One region of the Yersinia sp. KBS0713 genome, then DNA from elsewhere that is predicted to be linked to it. Evidence: predicted binding sites of a transcription regulator. Region 1 holds the regulator's gene; each other region holds the start of a gene.

Region 1 (4,481 bases):
CCTATAAAGATGTGATCAGAATAAAAATGCCGCGTACTGCTAACGAGATGTATCATTTACGTGATGCCGCGCCAGTCAAACGTGCTGAATTAGAGAGTGGTGATCTGGTGTTCTTTAATATTGCCAATCGCGGCGTTGCCGATCATGTCGGTGTCTATTTAGGTAACGGCAAATTTATTCAGTCCCCGCGTACCGGCGAAGAGATCCGCATTAGTATGCTGAATAACGACTACTGGCAAGATCACTATGTGGGTGCTCGCCGCGTGGTCACACCTAAAACTATCCGCTAATTCTTCAACTCACAGCCAGCACTGCTGTTGGCTGTGAGTACCCCACTCGCCAAACTTCTGTTATCCCCGTGATCTATCTTGGCTAATGCCAATGCCATACTAATACTGTGGTTATAACTGTCATTTCTGTCGAAAATTGTTAAGATTATACCCACAACAAAAATACAACAATTAAGCTTTTAACCGCTCTTCGCCACATCATGGCCTGCGGCTATTGATGGGATTTGAGGAGCAAACACCCTGAGCAACCCGAAAGGAGAGAGCTATGTCTTTTGAATTACCGGCATTACCTTATGCACAAAATGCACTGGAACCCCATATCTCAGCTGAAACGCTGGAGTACCATTACGGCAAACACCATAATACCTATGTGATTAACCTCAATAATCTGATTAAAGATAGTGAGTTTGCTGACAAAACGCTGGAAGAGATAGTAAAAACCTCCAGCGGTGGTCTCTTTAACAATGCGGCCCAAGTCTGGAACCATACTTTCTACTGGCACTGTCTGTCACCAAATGGTGGTGGTGAGCCGACCGGTAAAGTGGCTGATGCCATTAATCAATCATTTGGTTCTTTTGCTGAATTTAAAGCACAATTTACCGATGCCGCAGTGAAAAACTTTGGCGCAGGTTGGACTTGGCTGGTTAAAAAAGCCGATGGCACGCTGGCGATTGTGAGTACATCTAATGCGGCAACCCCGCTGACGACCACGGATAAACCGTTACTGACGGTGGATGTGTGGGAACACGCTTATTATATTGATTACCGCAATGCGCGGCCAAAATATCTGGAAAATTTCTGGGCGCTGGTTAACTGGGCATTCGTTGAGAAGAATTTAGCCTGAGAAGGCAATAAGCGCGAGACGATGTGTTAGCACATCAAGCAATAATTAAGGGCGGGTAAACCGCCCTACTTTACTATTTTACCGGCAAGCGGCTTAATTAATTCATTACCGCCACGAAGCTAAAGGCAATAATCATCGCCAGCGCACCAACAGTCGTAATCAGCGACATTTTCAGATTGGTATCCATAAAAACTCCTCAGCCGGTCAGTTTGTCGTAGGGAAAAGGCACATAGTTAGTGTGTTAAAATATCTTCCCACAATTCAGAAAAAAAATCTTGTGCTCATTACGCACTTTATAACTTTGAATACCTCTTTCACTTTTCCTCCAGATCAGCCAAAATTCGCAGTTCATAACTGCATACCGACCAATAACGTCCAATAAATACTCTCAGACAACCAGCTGATTCCATTTTCCAGCCAATAACATGCTTCTGTCTGAGTGGTTTCGCGTCTGCAGGCAAACGATTAACATAATACTTACCTACTGTAACAGGTGAGCTTAGGAGTCATTTTTTTTATGGCAACGATTAAAGATGTGGCCAAACACGCGGGTGTTTCCACCACCACCGTTTCGCACGTGATTAACAAAACGCGTTTCGTCGCCGAAAATACTAAGGCTGCCGTGTGGGCGGCCATTAAAGAACTGCATTATTCACCCAGTGCTGTGGCCCGTAGTTTGAAAGTTAATCACACCAAATCAATTGGTTTACTGGCAACGTCCAGCGAAGCGCCCTATTTTGCTGAAGTGATCGAAGCGGTTGAAAACAGTTGTTATAGCAAGGGTTACACGCTGATTTTATGTAACTCTCATAATAATCTGGATAAACAGAAAGCCTATCTGGCGATGCTGGCACAAAAGCGTGTTGATGGACTGCTGGTGATGTGTTCAGAATATCCCGAGCAGTTGCTGGGGATGCTGGAAGATTATCGTAATATCCCGATGGTGGTGATGGATTGGGGGACAGCACGTGGCGACTTTACTGACTCGATTATCGATAACGCCTTTGAAGGCGGCTATTTGGCTGGACGTTATCTGATTGAGCGCGGTCATCGTGATATCGGCGCTATTCCCGGCCAGCTATCCCGTAATACTGGCGGTGGTCGCCATCAGGGCTTTTTGAAAGCCCTGGAGGAGGCCAATATCACGCTGCGTGATGAATGGGTGGTTCAGGGCGATTTCGAACCGGAGTCCGGTTATAAAGCCATGCACCAGATTCTGACGCAAAAACATCGCCCGACCGCGGTATTCTGTGGCGGCGATATTATGGCGATGGGTGCAATATGCGCAGCCGATGAGCTGGGCTTGCGGGTGCCGCAAGATATTTCAGTGATCGGGTATGATAATGTGCGCAACGCGCGCTACTTCTCCCCTGCGCTGACCACCATTCATCAGCCAAAAGAGCGATTAGGTGAAACCGCTTTTGCGATGTTGCTCGACCGTATTGTCAGCAAGCGCGAAGACCCCCAGACCATTGAGGTGCACCCGAAACTGGTCGAGCGACGTTCTGTTGCGGATGGCCCGTTCCGCGATTATCGCCGCTAACTCTCTTCTGCCGGTAGCAAACTCGGCTACCGGCGCGGTTATTTGCTCTCAGTTGCTGGTGTCGTCATGCTGAGTAGCTGATGGGTTGTCATCTTTCAGCCACTCAGCATTTAGCGTGACACTGTCACCCAAATACGCCAGCAACCATGCCAGTGCCGGTGAGTGGTTGTTCTGCTCCCACGTCAGGCAGCATGGGCTATCCGGTAGCGGTTCAGCCAAGCTTAGCGCTGCCAGCCTCCCTTGCGCAATCAGCGGCGAGACCATATGAGCAGGCACCATGCCAACACATAGCCCCGCGCACAGGCAGTCAATCCCCGTCGCCCAGTCCGGTGCCACCAACCGCTGCTGATTATCTAAGGTCCAGGTGTCCCGTTTCGGCAGGTTGCGCGCGGTATCTTCCAGACAGAGTGCGGGGTAAGGCCGCAACTGATCATCGGTCAGTGGCCCGGTTAACCGCGCTAATGGGTGTTCGACACTCACCACACATTGCCAACTTAAAAAGCCCATGTCGCGAAAAACAAACCGCCCTCCGACTGGCACCGCACGCGTGGCGCCGATGGCCATTTCAGCCTGCCCGTCCACCAGCGCATCCCAGACGCCATTGAACACCTCATAACGTACCCGTAATTCGATATCAGGAAAATGTCGATAGAAATCCAGAACTAAGCGGCGGCTGCGCTGTGGTTTGACGATTTTATCCACCACGATGGTTAACTCCCCTCGCCAGCCATTCGCCACTTGTTGGCATTGACGGCGAGTGCCATTCATTTTTTTGATAACATCGCGAGCTTCTTTGATAAAAACGACACCTGCGGCGGTTAATTCTACGTCACGATGACGCCGTTCAAACAGCGGCACCGCCAGCCACTCTTCAAGCTGGCGCACGGTATAACTTATCGCCGATGGCACACGGTGCAATTCTTGAGCGGCGGCACTGAAGCTACCGGTACGTGCGACCGCGTCAACCACATCCAGCGAGTATTCAGACCACATTATCTTCTGCTCCTGTTGCTCATTTATTCAGACATCAAATATTTTGATAGCATGGCGCAAATATTACCGTTTCACAATCGAATCACTCGCCGGATAGAATGCCCCCGCAATAAAATTGCCTGTAATAATACATTTACAATAACAACATATTGACAACAGCAACGCCTGCAACATTTTCACATTGAGAATAAAGAATGAAAACCACCTCTAGCTTCATGTTCTACCTGGCTGGCTTAAGTATGCTGGGTTATCTGGCCACCGACATGTATTTGCCCGCCTTTGGCGCAATGCAACAAGAGCTGCAAACCTCCGCCGGTGCCATCAGTGCCAGTCTGAGCATCTTCCTCGCCGGTTTCGCTATCGCCCAACTTATCTGGGGGCCGGTATCGGATAAAATAGGTCGTAAACCGGTGCTGTTGGTCGGGTTGGGGTTATTTGCTATCGGCTGTCTGGGGATTTTGTGGGTTGAGACTGCCACCCAGTTATTAATCCTGCGTTTTATTCAAGCGGTGGGGGTCTGTTCTGCCGCCGTGAGCTGGCAAGCCTTAGTGGTGGATCGTTATCGCGACGGTAAAGCCAACCGCGTATTCGCAACTATCATGCCGCTGGTGGCGTTGTCGCCGGCACTGGCACCTTTGCTGGGTGCCTGGCTGTTAAATCACTTCAGTTGGCGCGCCATTTTTGTCGTTCTGCTGGCCGTTACTCTGCTGCTCCTGATCCCAACGGCGCTGTTGAAAGAGCGGAAAAAATCCGCGACTGATAAAGCCGATCAAAGTAGGGCTAGGATCAGTTTCTACCAGTTATTGAAATC
Region 2 (4,481 bases), 1.7 Mb from region 1:
CTCTTTTTCGATGATCTTACGCACCACTTCCCAGTGGATCGGCTCGATATAGGTCGCATCGGCCATCTCAGGGTCGGTCATGATGGTCGCGGGGTTTGAGTTCACCAGAATGACGCGGTAACCCTCTTCACGCAGCGCTTTACAAGCCTGAGCGCCGGAGTAGTCAAACTCACAAGCCTGGCCGATAACGATAGGGCCTGCGCCCAGAATCAGGATGCTTTTTATATCTGTACGTTTTGGCATGGTAATCGCTCCTGATTAATTATGGGTATGGCTAGCGGCGGTGGCGCGATAAGCTTCAATCAGCTCAATAAAGTGATCAAACAACGGGGCGGCATCATGTGGCCCTGGGCTGGCTTCTGGGTGACCCTGGAAGCTGAAGGCTGCTTTATCGGTGCGGTGAATCCCTTGCAGAGAACCATCAAATAGCGAAACGTGCGTCTTACGCAGGTTGGATGGCAATGTGCTTTCATCTACTGCGAAACCATGGTTCTGTGCAGTAATCATCACGCAATCTGCATCCAAATCTTTCACTGGATGGTTGCCACCGTGGTGACCAAACTTCATTTTTACCGTTTTTGCACCACTGGCCAGTGCCAATAATTGGTGACCTAAGCAGATACCAAACACCGGGATATCGGTTTCCAGGAAGCGCTTAATCGCCGCGATCGCATAGTCGCATGGCTCTGGGTCCCCTGGGCCGTTGGACAAGAAAATGCCATCTGGATTCAGCTTCAGAACCTCTGAAGCCGGGGTTTGCGCCGGAACCACCGTCAGGCGGCAACCGCGATCGACCAGCATACGCAGGATATTGCGTTTCACACCGTAATCGTAAGCCACGACGTGGAAGGGCAAATCTTCTGGCTGCTGCGCTGCAGGCAGATCATCTTCCAGTGTCCAACTGCCTTGCAGCCACTTATAGCTATCCTTGGTGGTCACTTCTTTCGCCAAATCCATCCCTTTCAAACCGGGGAAGGCTTTCGCTTTTTCCAACGCCAAAGCGGCATCAGATAAGTCACCCACAATAATGCAGCCGTTTTGCGCACCTTTCTCACGCAGCAACCGGGTCAGCTTGCGGGTATCGATATCAGCAATCGCCACAATGTTGTGACGTTTGAGATACTCAGCTAAGCCTTCTTCACTGCGGTAGTTGCTGGCGATCAATGGCAGGTCACGAATAACAAGACCTTGGGCGTGTACTGCGGAGGATTCTTCATCGGAGGCATTAGTGCCGACATTGCCGATATGAGGATAAGTAAGAGTAACGATCTGGCGGGAGTAGGAAGGATCAGTGAGGATTTCTTGATAACCGGTCATCGACGTATTGAAGACCACTTCCCCCACTGCCGTACCCTCTGCCCCGATGGCCCGACCGTGAAATTGGGTTCCGTCTTCGAGAACCAATAGCGCTGACTTAATCAAAACACCCTCCAAGGAATAAACAGTCACATTATTTGCATATTAATTCACATCTAGCGATCTAAATCAATGCAAAAACCGCCCTCAAAGCTAATTTTTGGCAAATTGGGCGCATTTTAATGATGAGTGATGCTCTTGTCTAGCCAAAATGCCACTTTTTCTCTATTTTTTGCCGTTCTTATCAAAAATAGTGGGTTATAGCGACAAAAACAGATGCTAACTTAACATAGTAAACGGTTGCGAGGGTAAGTGACTGGAAAATATCCTTCTGGGGAGATAAAAATCAGTACCAGTGCCTAATGAGAGGATAAAAAGATAGGAAATCAGATGAAAACATGAAAAAACAGAGATTACATAATGAATAAATGACAAAACACTCTATTTAATTAGAAAACAAAAAAGGACAATAAAATATTGCCCTATTATCAAATGATTATGATAAAAACAACCACATCACTGGCTGTGCTTTACACCTTTAAAGTTGATTCAAATTCAGTACATCTCGCATATCAAACTGACCATTATCACGCTCAGACACCCAAATGGCAGACTTAACTGCACCATTGGCAAATGTCATGCGGCTGGTTGCTTTATGTGTGATTTCAACCCGCTCGCCAATGTCAGCAAACATCGCGGTATGTTCACCAACGATATCGCCAGCCCGCACCGTCGCAAAGCCTATCGTGCCGGGTTTACGCTCACCGGTATGACCTTCACGACTATAGACTGCATGATCTTTTAGTGACCAGCCCAATGAATCGGCAATAGCTTCGCCCATGGCAAGAGCCGTCCCTGAAGGCGCATCAACTTTGTGTCTGTGGTGCGCTTCAATAATCTCGATATCGGTGTAGTCGCCCATCACTTTTGCTGCTTTTTCGAGCAACTTGAGCACTACATTCACCCCAACACTGAAGTTGGCCGCGAAGACAATGCCAATATCAGCTGCCGCTGCACTGATGGCCGCCTTACCTGCATCATCAAAGCCAGTTGTGCCGATAACCATCGCTTTGCGGTGCTGACGGCAAATGGCTAAATGTACCAGCGTACCTTCTGGGCGAGTAAAATCGATCAACACATCAAAATGATCAATTACACTTAATAAATCATCACTTACAGCAATACCTAGCAAGCCTGTTCCGGCCAACTCACCAGCGTCACTGCCGACCAAAGTGGAACCGACGCGCTCAACTGCTGCCCCCAACACAACGCCATCTGTCTGGGTAATTGCCTGAATAAGTTGCCGGCCCATACGGCCACCCGCGCCGACAACAGCGATACGAATAGTTGAATTGGTCATGATTGCTCCTAATGTTGTGTCATCTACCCTGACAAGAGTTCAGATTAGCCGCCCGCTATGGACTCTGCCAGTCTATTTAATCTGTATTAGAAAAAAATGATATACGTTCACTTTTATCAGCAATACCACTTAGCGGCTTAAATAGCGCCAATTGATCTCACTTCAGCAGCGCCCAACTCATCTGGCCTCAATGCCATAGCGCTTAGTCTGCCATTTTGGTGTTATTCCGCATATTCATTCAGTTAAGGCGCAATATATTCCATCGCTCACGATTATGGGTTCTGCTGGATCTACCTTGCCACCATAATAAAAATGCCGTTTTGCCGATAAAAAAAGCAGCCACTGAGGGCTGCTGATATCACTTAACGAATACATGCTGAGAAATTAAAAGTGAGGTTAATCGATCTGTTTAATATCAACACGTAATTCTTTGGGAACTTCGAAGACAATACTCTCTTCGCGGCCACTAAGTTCAATGGAGCCGCCGGCGCCGAGTGCTTGCAGGCGAGCAATCACTTGCTGTACCAGTATATCCGGGGCCGAGGCACCTGCCGTGACACCAATCCGCGCCGCTCCCAGCAACCATGACTCTTGGATATCAACCGCAGAGTCAATCAGGTAGGCCGGTTTCCCCATGCGCTGTGCCAGTTCGGCTAAACGGTTGGAGTTAGATGAGTTTTTCGAGCCAACCACCAGCACCAGATCGGCATCATTCGCCAAATTCCGCACCGCTTCTTGCCGGTTGGTAGTGGCGTAGCAGATATCATCTTTACGCGGGCCAACAATCTTCGGAAAACGTTTATGTAAGGCATCGATAACCGCAGAGGTGTCGTCGACAGACAAGGTCGTCTGTGTCATAAAGCACAGATTATTCTCGTCTTTTACATTCAGCCCCCAGACATCATCCGGTGACTCAACCAGATACATCCCCCCTTTCGGGTTACTGTATTGCCCCATCGTCCCTTCGACTTCTGGATGACCTGCGTGGCCTATCAGGATAGCTTCTTTACCTTTACGACTGGCGCGCGCAACCTCCATGTGCACCTTAGTCACCAACGGGCAGGTCGCATCAAACAGCATCGTCAACTTACGCTCACGGGCTTCTGCGCGAACGGCCTGCGAAACGCCATGGGCCGAGAAAATCAGAATGGAGCCATCGGGCACCTCAGAGATCTCTTCGATAAAGATAGCCCCGCGCTCACGCAGGCTATCAACCACATAGCGGTTATGGACCACTTCATGCCGCACATAAATTGGCGCGCCATACATCTCGATAGCACGCTCAACAATACTGATAGCCCGATCAACGCCTGCGCAAAAGCCGCGTGGATTAGCCAGCAATATCTGCATGGATAGCCTCCTGTTGGGGGTCAATCTCCAGCACTTCAATTTCAAAGCTGACGACATGCCCTGCCAACGGGTGATTAAAATCAACAGTAATGGACTCTTCTGCCACCTCTCGCACCACACCTGGCATTTCACTGCCATCGCGAGCGGTAAACAGCATGATGGTACCAGCATCTGGCACCCCGGTTAGCGCAAAGTCACGCTGAGTAAAATACTGAACCAGATCAGGACTTTCTAAGCCAAACGCATCTTCAGGTTGTAAAGTGAAAGTGTGCTTAGCACCCACTTTCAAACCAATCAGCTGCTGCTCTAGCGCGTCAGAAAGACTATCATCACCTAAACGAAACAGCGCAGGCTTCCCGTGAATATGGGTTGATTCAGCCGTGGAGCCATCTTCCAGCTTCAGAGTAAAGTGCAC
Region 3 (4,481 bases), 2.2 Mb from region 1:
AACCCAGAACGTTTGGGGCTAGCGCAATTACACCAGTTACGTGGCCGCGTCGGCCGTGGTGCTGTCGCGTCCCACTGTGTGTTGCTCTACAAAACGCCGCTCAGCAAAACCGCCCAGATGCGTTTGCAAGTGCTGCGCGACAGTAATGATGGTTTCGTTATTGCTCAGCGAGACTTAGAGATCCGTGGCCCCGGCGAGTTATTGGGTACACGGCAGACGGGGAGTGCTGAGTTTAAAGTGGCTGATTTACTGCGTGATCAGGCGATGATCCCAGAAGTACAGCGGGTCGCTCGCCATCTGCATCAGCAGTATCCCGAACACGCGCGGGCATTGATTGAGCGGTGGTTGCCGGAGCGGACGCGTTATACCAATGCATAATTCCGGGCAGACAAACTCCCCCCTTTAGACTGCTGACAAACCCCGATGGCTCGATCGGGAACGGTGAGGACAGACGGAAGAGTAAAGCGTCCGCGCCAGGGATGGCGCGGCTCGAGCCTCCAGGGATGGATTAACGGCGTCTTTACGATCTGCCTGTTGTCTCCACATTGTCATTAACCTCAGGGGCAGGCAAAGCTGCCCCCAAGCTCCCTATCCGATTGCCGCCGGGAAGATTGGCAGTAACAGATAGAGCTTAATCACAATCACATTGACGATATCAATAAAGAACGCGCCAACCATCGGCACTACCAGGAAGGCTAAATGCGATGGACCAAAGCGGTCAGTGATCGCCTGCATATTGGCAATCGCGGTCGGTGTCGCGCCTAAACCAAAACCACAATGCCCTGCCGCCAGTACTGCCGCATCATAGTTTCTCCCCATCACCCGATAAGTGACAAAGATAGCGTACAGTGCCATCGCCAATGCCTGCGCCGACAGAATCACCAACATCGGCAGAGCTAATGAGGCCAGTTCCCAGAGTTTGAGGCTCATCAACGCCATCGCCAAAAACAGTGACAAACTGACATTGCCCAGCACCGATACCGCGCGATCAAAAACTTTATAAAAACCTATCGTCGACAGTGTGTTACTGAGAATAACCCCGACAAATAGCACGCAGACGAATGTGGGCAGCTCAAACATCGTGCCCTCTAACAAGCTAGAGATCAGGCGACCTGCCATCAAGCAAATGGCAATCATGGCGATAGTTTCGACCAATACCAGCGAGGTAATCATACGGCCAGCTGAAGGTTTTTCGAAGGCGGAGGGCACCTCGCTATCCTCTGGTGTGCCATCTGGCGTAGAGGAGTGCTTAACCAGATAACGGGCAACCGGCCCGCCAATTAGCCCACCGAGCACCAAGCCGAAAGTCGCACAAGCCATGGCAACTTCAGTTGCATTTTCAAAGCCATAGCGCTCAACGAACACTTTACTCCACGCCGCACCCGTACCGTGTCCGCCCGATAGTGTAATGGAGCCGGCCAATAACCCCATCAAGGGGTCTAGCCCCATCAACTTAGCGAGGGCGACACCAATGGCGTTCTGCACCAGCAGCAAACCGACGACCACAAAGACAAATACACTCAGGGCCTTGCCGCCAGCACGTAGGCTCGCCAAATTGGCGTTCAGACCTATAGTTGCGAAGAATGCCAGCATCAGTGGATCTTTCAGCGACATATCAAAACTGATTTCCCAACCGAGGGTTTTTTGCATCAGCAGCATCATAAAAGCCACCAGCAAACCACCGGCGACCGGTTCAGGAATGGTGTATTTTTTCAGGAAAGAGACAGTTTGTACCAGTTTACGGCCTAACAATAAAACCAAACAGGCCGCGACTAGCGTGCCATAGGTATCGAGATGAAACATCTTGGTACTCCATGCGATTAAAATATCGAATAAAAATATGACGTTAAGCAGTTCCTTAATAAACGCCAAAACCGTTAAGGGGGGATTAGAAAAAAAAACACCGCTAATTACAAGTTTAGTCGTTAAAAATGTAGGGTAACGCCAGATATAAATATTTAAAAAAATGCGGCGCAACCGATTGCTTTTGTGAGGCGGATCATTAAAATGCCCTCTTTGCCGATCAGGGTATCCCACTCCATGTCTACGCAATCCGCCGAACTTGATACGCCGCAGCAAGTCACCACTCGCCCTAGCGAATTGATTTATCGTTTAGAAGACCGCCCGCCACTAGCACAAACACTGTTTGCCGCCTGCCAACATTTATTAGCGATGTTTGTCGCGGTGATTACCCCCGGCCTGCTGATTTGTCAGGCGCTCGGATTACCGGCGGAAGATACCCAACGCATTATCAGCATGTCCCTGTTCGCATCGGGGCTGGCATCGCTGCTACAAATTAAGACCTGGGGGCCGGTTGGCTCTGGCCTGTTATCGATTCAAGGCACCAGTTTTAACTTTGTTTCTCCACTGATCATGGGGGGGCTGGCGCTGAAAAATGGGGGCGCGGATATCCCAACCATGATGGCGGCACTGTTCGGCACCCTGATGGTGGCCTCTTGCACCGAAATTATCCTCTCCCGTTTCCTGCATCTGGCGCGCCGTATTATCACTCCGCTGGTCTCCGGTATTGTGGTGATGATTATCGGCCTGTCATTGATACAAGTTGGGCTGACATCTATTGGTGGCGGTTATGGCGCGATGAGCGATCATACATTCGGCGCACCAAAAAACCTGTTATTGGCGGGAGCCGTCCTGGTGGTCATTATTCTGCTGAACCGCCAGCGCAACCCCTATCTGCGCGTCGCCTCGTTAGTGATCGCTATGGCCGTGGGTTACCTGCTGGCCTGGTCGCTGGGTATGCTGTCGGAAAGCCGTCCGGTGGTAGACACTGCGCTTATCACCATTCCAACGCCGCTCTATTATGGGTTATCTTTTGACTGGAACTTGCTGGTGCCGCTGATGCTGATCTTTATGGTGACCTCGCTGGAAACCATCGGCGATATCACGGCCACCTCAGATGTTTCAGAGCAACCGGTTCATGGCCCACTGTATATGAAGCGCCTCAAGGGTGGCGTATTGGCGAATGGCTTGAACTCCATGCTGTCAGCCGTGTTCAACACCTTCCCTAACTCCTGCTTCGGCCAGAACAACGGGGTGATTCAATTGACCGGTGTTGCCAGCCGCTATGTCGGTTTTGTGGTGGCGCTGATGCTGATTGTGCTGGGCTTGTTCCCCGCCGTTGCTGGGTTTGTGCAGCATATCCCTGAGCCAGTGCTGGGTGGCGCAACCCTGGTGATGTTCGGCACCATTGCCGCCTCTGGTGTGCGCATCGTGTCGCGCGAGACCCTTAACCGCCGCGCCATTATGATTATGGCGCTGTCATTGGCGGTTGGTATGGGTGTGGCGCAACAGCCCTTGATCCTGCAATTTGCGCCTGACTGGATCAAAACCCTGCTCTCTTCCGGGATTGCGGCCGGTGGTATTACTGCCATCGTCCTTAACCTGCTCTTCCCACAAGAGAAATAATCCTCGCACGAACACGTCACTGAAATGGCCGGTGGTAAACGACACCGGCCATTTTTTATGCCTGGATAACGGATTGTCTATTGAGCTAATGGACGATTTGCGGCATAAACAGGGTTCCGTATACCGACAGGCGTGAATTGACCAGATGAAATTTCTCGGGAAAGTGCTGCTAACGTTATTACTGCTCTTGGTGCTATCCGTCGTGCTCTGCTACGTATTGCTCCAAACCAGTTGGGCCGCCGGATGGCTAAGCCGTTGGGTCAGTGATAACAGCGAATATCGCCTCTCTCTGGGGAAAATAGATCACTCATGGTCCACTCCTGGGCAAATCAGTGTTAAGGATGTCACGCTAGGACGCGCCAACCAGCCGCCTTTCCTTATCACCCAGCAGGGAATCATTGGCCTGAGCTGGCGACAACTGACGGAGCCTCGCCATCTTCTCAGTCTGAATTTGCAAAATGGCAGTTTGACCCTCAACAACAGCACATCACCATTACCTTTGCAGGCGGATACCTTGCAATTAACCAATATGGCGCTGAATACCACTATTGAACCAAAAAACTCAGCGGGCCAATGGAGAGTGACTGGCCAGCAAGTCACGGGTGGATTAGTGCCGTGGCGGCCCTTGGCGGGCAATAGTTTGGGCGAAAATGCCCAATTTCAGTTCAGTGCCGGTTCTTTAGCGGTCAATGGTATCGCGGCACAAAAACTCTATGTGCAGGGCTTGATACAGAAAAACGCACTGACGCTGAACACTTTCGGGGCCGATATCGCGCAGGGGGAATTAACCGGTAGTGCCAGCCAATCCGCCGATGGCAGTTGGATGGTTGATCGCCTGCGCCTGAGTAATATTCGCCTGCAAACCCCCACAACCGTTGATGATATTTGGCATACCTTCCTAAAACTGCCGCCAATTACACTCAAACGCTTTGACTTAATTGATGCGCGGGTCGAAGGGAATAACTGGGCATTTAATGATTTAGATCTGACGCTAAAAAATATCACCTTTAAGCAGGGCGATTGGCAAAGTGATGATGGTGAACTCTCCTTCAATG
Region 4 (4,481 bases), 870 kb from region 1:
TGCATTCGCCATATGAGTGATGGCCATAACCCCATGATCGGCATGAACTGGCAACTGCCAAAAGTTCTCTAACCGATTGATAACCTGGTCTAAACCCTGACCGATGTCGGTGTCGATAACCCCAGCCTGACACAAAATATTAAGACGTGAATTAATACAGATTTCCAAAGAGTTAGCCTCCTGAAAACAATAGCTTAGCCTGCAATTAAGCTAAAATAATTAATAGCGGGGTTCTATCTCGCCCTTTTGAACCGCGCGCTGGTGATTTAGTAGCAATGTTTCATTGATCCCTTTCTCCAGCAGTAATTTGATTGGGTGATTATCTGGCCGGATCAAGATGACCGCTTGCGAGGCTTGAATATAGCGCTCATCGCCTTGTAGTTTGATCGCTTGCAAATGGTCATGGGGAACATCATCAGCCAGATTCCAAATAGCAGCATCAATATCACCACGATTAATATGCACGATACAGTCGCTATAAGGTAATTCAACCAACTCGATAGCTTGCCCGGCAAATTTAATTTCAGTCAGTAAGCATTGATCGGGGGAGCGCGGGTCTAATCCAACCCGGCGAATATTGTGCTGTTCACCGCGGCGGCAAATAAGCTGGTGGCCATCGACGTAAGAACCATTGCCCAGATTTAATGCCATCGCCACTCGCCCTTGAGCCAGATAACTTTTTGCAGCCAGATGCGATACCACCGCCATATCGTAAATACCATCTATCAAACATTCGATACGCACTTCGGCACCACGCATATGGGCGAAATAGAGTGGGAGTAAGGTAAATTGTTCCCTTAAGCCACTGGCCAGACCTTCATAAAGTTTAGTATAGGGTAGCGGCATCGCACACACCATATTACCCAGATCTGCTTGTTGCAGTAACAGTGCCATATTCAGATCAACTAATAAGGTGCCATTGCGGCCACGACGTTCAACGATGATAGCTCCATCAGCCTCCAGCACTTTTAATGCGTGCTGCACCACACCAACGGATATGCCGAAATCTTCTGATAATTCATCGATGGTTTTAAGTCGATTACCGGGGCGCTCACCAATTAAATAGCGCGCCATAGATACCAATGCTAACCCTTCTTTTTTTATGAATTTTTTACTCATGGTAGGTTAATTCAGCCTTATTATACTCAGCATGCCCTTTATTCTTGAAGTTGCATATGCGCACTGGTTCCCTACCTGCAACTCTAATCATGTTGGGTATAAATTATGTTACCGAGTAATAAACAGTGAGGGGATAATTTTAGCCACATTAATAACTTCAGTTATATGAATTTTGAGAAATTCATCTGAATGCCTCATGGTGGCAATATTAAGTTAGGATATATGAGATCTAAATCACGTTCTACCAAATTTAAGCACAATAATCAGGCTGAATTTTTAGCGCGGAAATGTGTGAGAGGCCGAATGACCTCCCACGAAAAATTAAATAAAATTCAATAATTAAATAACTTTATGCGGCCCGAAACACTCATAATGAATTCGTTCGGATGCTACCCCCTGTGCCAATAATTGACGTCCGACAAATTGCATAAATGCCAGTGGGCCACAGCAGTAATAGTGTCTATTGGCATCGGCGGTCAACCAGTGATGTGAGCTGAGATCCATCAACCCCTTGCTATGGTACTCCTCACCCTGATTATCTTGCGCGGTGGGTTCGCGATACCACAGGTGACAGCTAAGATTCGGCATGTTGGCGGCAATCGCGGTGACTTCATCGGCGAATGCATGAACACGACCATTTTCAGCTGCATGTAACCAATGCACCGATGCGCCATGTTGTTGATCGTGCAGGGTATTGAGCATACTTAGCATGGGTGTTTGACCCACACCGGCGGAAATCAGTGCCACTGGGGTCTCCGCTGAGATATCCAGAAAGAAATCACCGCGAGGAGGTGCGATGCGCACACTGTCGCCTTCGTTTAGCTGTTGGTGCAGATAGTTAGACACCGTACCTAACTCTTCACGTTTCACCGCAATGCGATAGGTCTTACCATTGGGCGCGGCGCTCAGTGAGTATTGGCGGATCTCCTGATACTCGAGCCGCTCATCTTCAATATAGATACCCAGATACTGACCCGGTTTGAAATCCAGCACCCGACCACCATCTTCCGGTGCTAATACAAAGCTGCAAATCACCTCACTCTGCCGCTCTTTTTTAATGATACGGAAGCGGCGCAAGCTTCTCCAACCGCCAGTGCTGGTTTCACCCTGTTGATAAATATCACTTTCTCGCTGAATAAACAGATCGGCTAATACTCCATAAGCTCTACCCCAGGCGTCTAACACCTCCTTACCGGGCGAGAACATCTCATCTAGCGTGTTAATTAAGTGATGACCGACGATGGCATAATGCTCAGGCTGAATATTCAGGCTGGTATGTTTCTGGGCAATGCGCTCAACGGCGGGCAGCAGGGCCGCCAGATTGTCGATATTCGCCGCATAAGCGCAAAGGGCGTTGAACAGCGCTTCCCGCTGATCACCATTTTTCTGATTACTCATGTTGAATATGTGCTTTAACTCAGGGTTGTGCTCGAACATGCGATCGTAGAAATGCGCGGTTAGTTTGGGGCCAGTGGCGGCAAGTAATGGAATGGTGGATTGAACGGTGGCGATGGTTTGGCGGTCCAGCATGGTGACTCCTTGGTCATTTTTATCCCTTGGCATTCGCTGCTAAAGCTCAAATGTCATTGGGTATTTATCGTGTGTAATTTAATACATGTATTTTAAATGCATCTTATAGATTGCCCCCTAATTTGTAAATGCACTTTGCTGTTATAGGGGATTACCGTGGCAACCCAGCTCACAGAATGTGAATAAACCACATGATGAATATGAGGAGATTTCCCTTGCCCTGGATGAACACTGAACAGGTCAAAGCCTTACGCAGCATGGAGCCAATCGTTTGCGTAAAAACCTCTGTCAAGACCTATCATAACGAGGGGGAAACAGTTTACACTGTGTGCCAGAACCCAAAAGGGTGACCTTCCAGGTATAATTTGTTAGCTAAGTCAGGAGAGCCGGATGTTAAAGCGTGAAATGAACATTGCCGATTATGATGCAGATCTATGGCGTGCAATGGAGCAGGAAGTGGTGCGCCAGGAAGAGCACATCGAACTGATTGCCTCTGAGAACTACACCAGCCCGCGAGTTATGCAGGCGCAAGGTTCTCAGTTGACGAACAAATATGCTGAAGGCTACCCGGGCAAGCGTTACTACGGTGGCTGTGAGTATGTCGATGTTGTTGAGCAACTGGCTATCGACCGTGCTAAAGAGCTGTTTGGTGCTGATTACGCCAACGTTCAACCGCACTCCGGTTCACAGGCGAACGTTGCTGTTTACTCTGCATTGCTGCAACCGGGCGACACCGTACTGGGGATGAATCTGGCGCACGGCGGCCACTTAACCCACGGATCACCGGTAAACTTCTCCGGCAAACTGTACAATATCGTGCCATACGGTATCGACGAATCAGGCCAGATTGATTATGACGATCTGGCGCGTCAGGCAGAAAAACATAAACCAAAAATGATCATCGGCGGCTTCTCGGCTTATTCCGGTATTGTTGATTGGGCAAAAATGCGTGAAATCGCTGACAGCATTGATGCATGGCTGTTTGTGGATATGGCTCACGTAGCGGGTCTGGTTGCTGCGGGCGTGTACCCGAACCCAGTTCCTCATGCACATATCGTGACCACCACCACGCACAAAACACTGGCTGGCCCACGTGGCGGCTTGATTTTGGCGAAAGGCGGTGATGAAGATCTGTACAAAAAACTGAACTCATCTGTTTTCCCTGGCAACCAGGGCGGCCCATTGATGCACGTTATCGCCGGTAAAGCGGTCGCGCTGAAAGAGGCGATGGAACCTGAGTTCAAAATTTACCAGCAGCAAGTGGCTAAAAATGCCAAAGCAATGGTGTCGGTGTTCCTGGAGCGCGGCTACAAAGTGGTTTCTGGCGGCACTGAAAACCACCTGTTCTTGCTGGATCTGGTGGATAAAAATATCACCGGTAAAGATGCAGATGCTGCTTTAGGCCGCGCCAATATTACTGTTAACAAAAATAGCGTGCCTAATGATCCGAAAAGTCCGTTTGTGACTTCCGGTGTGCGAATCGGTAGCCCAGCGATTACCCGCCGTGGCTTCAAAGAGGCGGAATCTCGCGAACTGGCAGGCTGGATGTGTGATGTGTTGGACAACATCAACGATGAAGCGACCATTGAGCGCGTGAAGCAAAAAGTCCTGGATATCTGCGCCCGTTTACCGGTTTACGCATAATATCGTCGGATCTGCTTTAGCCGAATAAAAACCCGCGAATCGCGGGTTTTTTTATGTCTGACAGGTAGATAACCGAGGCGATTATAGAGTGCGGTGGCTACCGCATTACTTGTGAGTTTTTTGTAAATCTTGCTACTTAAATGTGAACTTAATCTCAAACTCCATGTTTACACAAAGACAAAGTTGCT

What was found. Region 1 encodes PurR, which represses purine synthesis genes. Its sites were predicted from a motif close to CANGCAAACGTTTGCNTG; they were not measured.
Positions count from the first base shown of each region.
Region 2: carA (glutamine-hydrolyzing carbamoyl-phosphate synthase small subunit) is a predicted target of PurR. The motif match lies at 1,646-1,663, and genes of this name have one in related genera.
Region 3: gltS (sodium/glutamate symporter) is a predicted target of PurR. The motif match lies at 1,971-1,988, and genes of this name have one in related genera.
Region 4: glyA (serine hydroxymethyltransferase) is a predicted target of PurR. The motif match lies at 2,910-2,927, and genes of this name have one in related genera.

Region 1 is NZ_CP042173.1:2,070,031-2,074,511, reverse strand. It holds gene FFE93_RS09695 (C40 family peptidase) at 1-290, shown strand, start outside; gene sodB (superoxide dismutase [Fe]) at 556-1,134, shown strand; gene FFE93_RS09685 (YnhF family membrane protein) at 1,232-1,321, opposite strand; gene purR (HTH-type transcriptional repressor PurR) at 1,652-2,677, shown strand; gene punR (DNA-binding transcriptional activator PunR) at 2,726-3,670, opposite strand; gene punC (purine nucleoside transporter PunC) at 3,865-4,481, shown strand, end outside.
Region 2 is NZ_CP042173.1:3,759,819-3,764,299, forward strand. It holds gene carB (carbamoyl-phosphate synthase large subunit) at 1-243, opposite strand, end outside; gene carA (glutamine-hydrolyzing carbamoyl-phosphate synthase small subunit) at 259-1,422, opposite strand; gene dapB (4-hydroxy-tetrahydrodipicolinate reductase) at 1,895-2,716, opposite strand; gene ispH (4-hydroxy-3-methylbut-2-enyl diphosphate reductase) at 3,113-4,066, opposite strand; gene fkpB (FKBP-type peptidyl-prolyl cis-trans isomerase) at 4,047-4,481, opposite strand, start outside.
Region 3 is NZ_CP042173.1:4,439,933-4,444,413, forward strand. It holds gene recG (ATP-dependent DNA helicase RecG) at 1-378, shown strand, start outside; gene gltS (sodium/glutamate symporter) at 589-1,803, opposite strand; gene FFE93_RS20990 (uracil-xanthine permease family protein) at 2,041-3,426, shown strand; gene FFE93_RS20995 (AsmA family protein) at 3,572-4,481, shown strand, end outside.
Region 4 is NZ_CP042173.1:1,198,222-1,202,702, forward strand. It holds gene FFE93_RS05615 (PRD domain-containing protein) at 1-168, opposite strand, end outside; gene yhfZ (GntR family transcriptional regulator YhfZ) at 220-1,119, opposite strand; gene hmpA (NO-inducible flavohemoprotein) at 1,459-2,649, opposite strand; gene glyA (serine hydroxymethyltransferase) at 3,040-4,293, shown strand.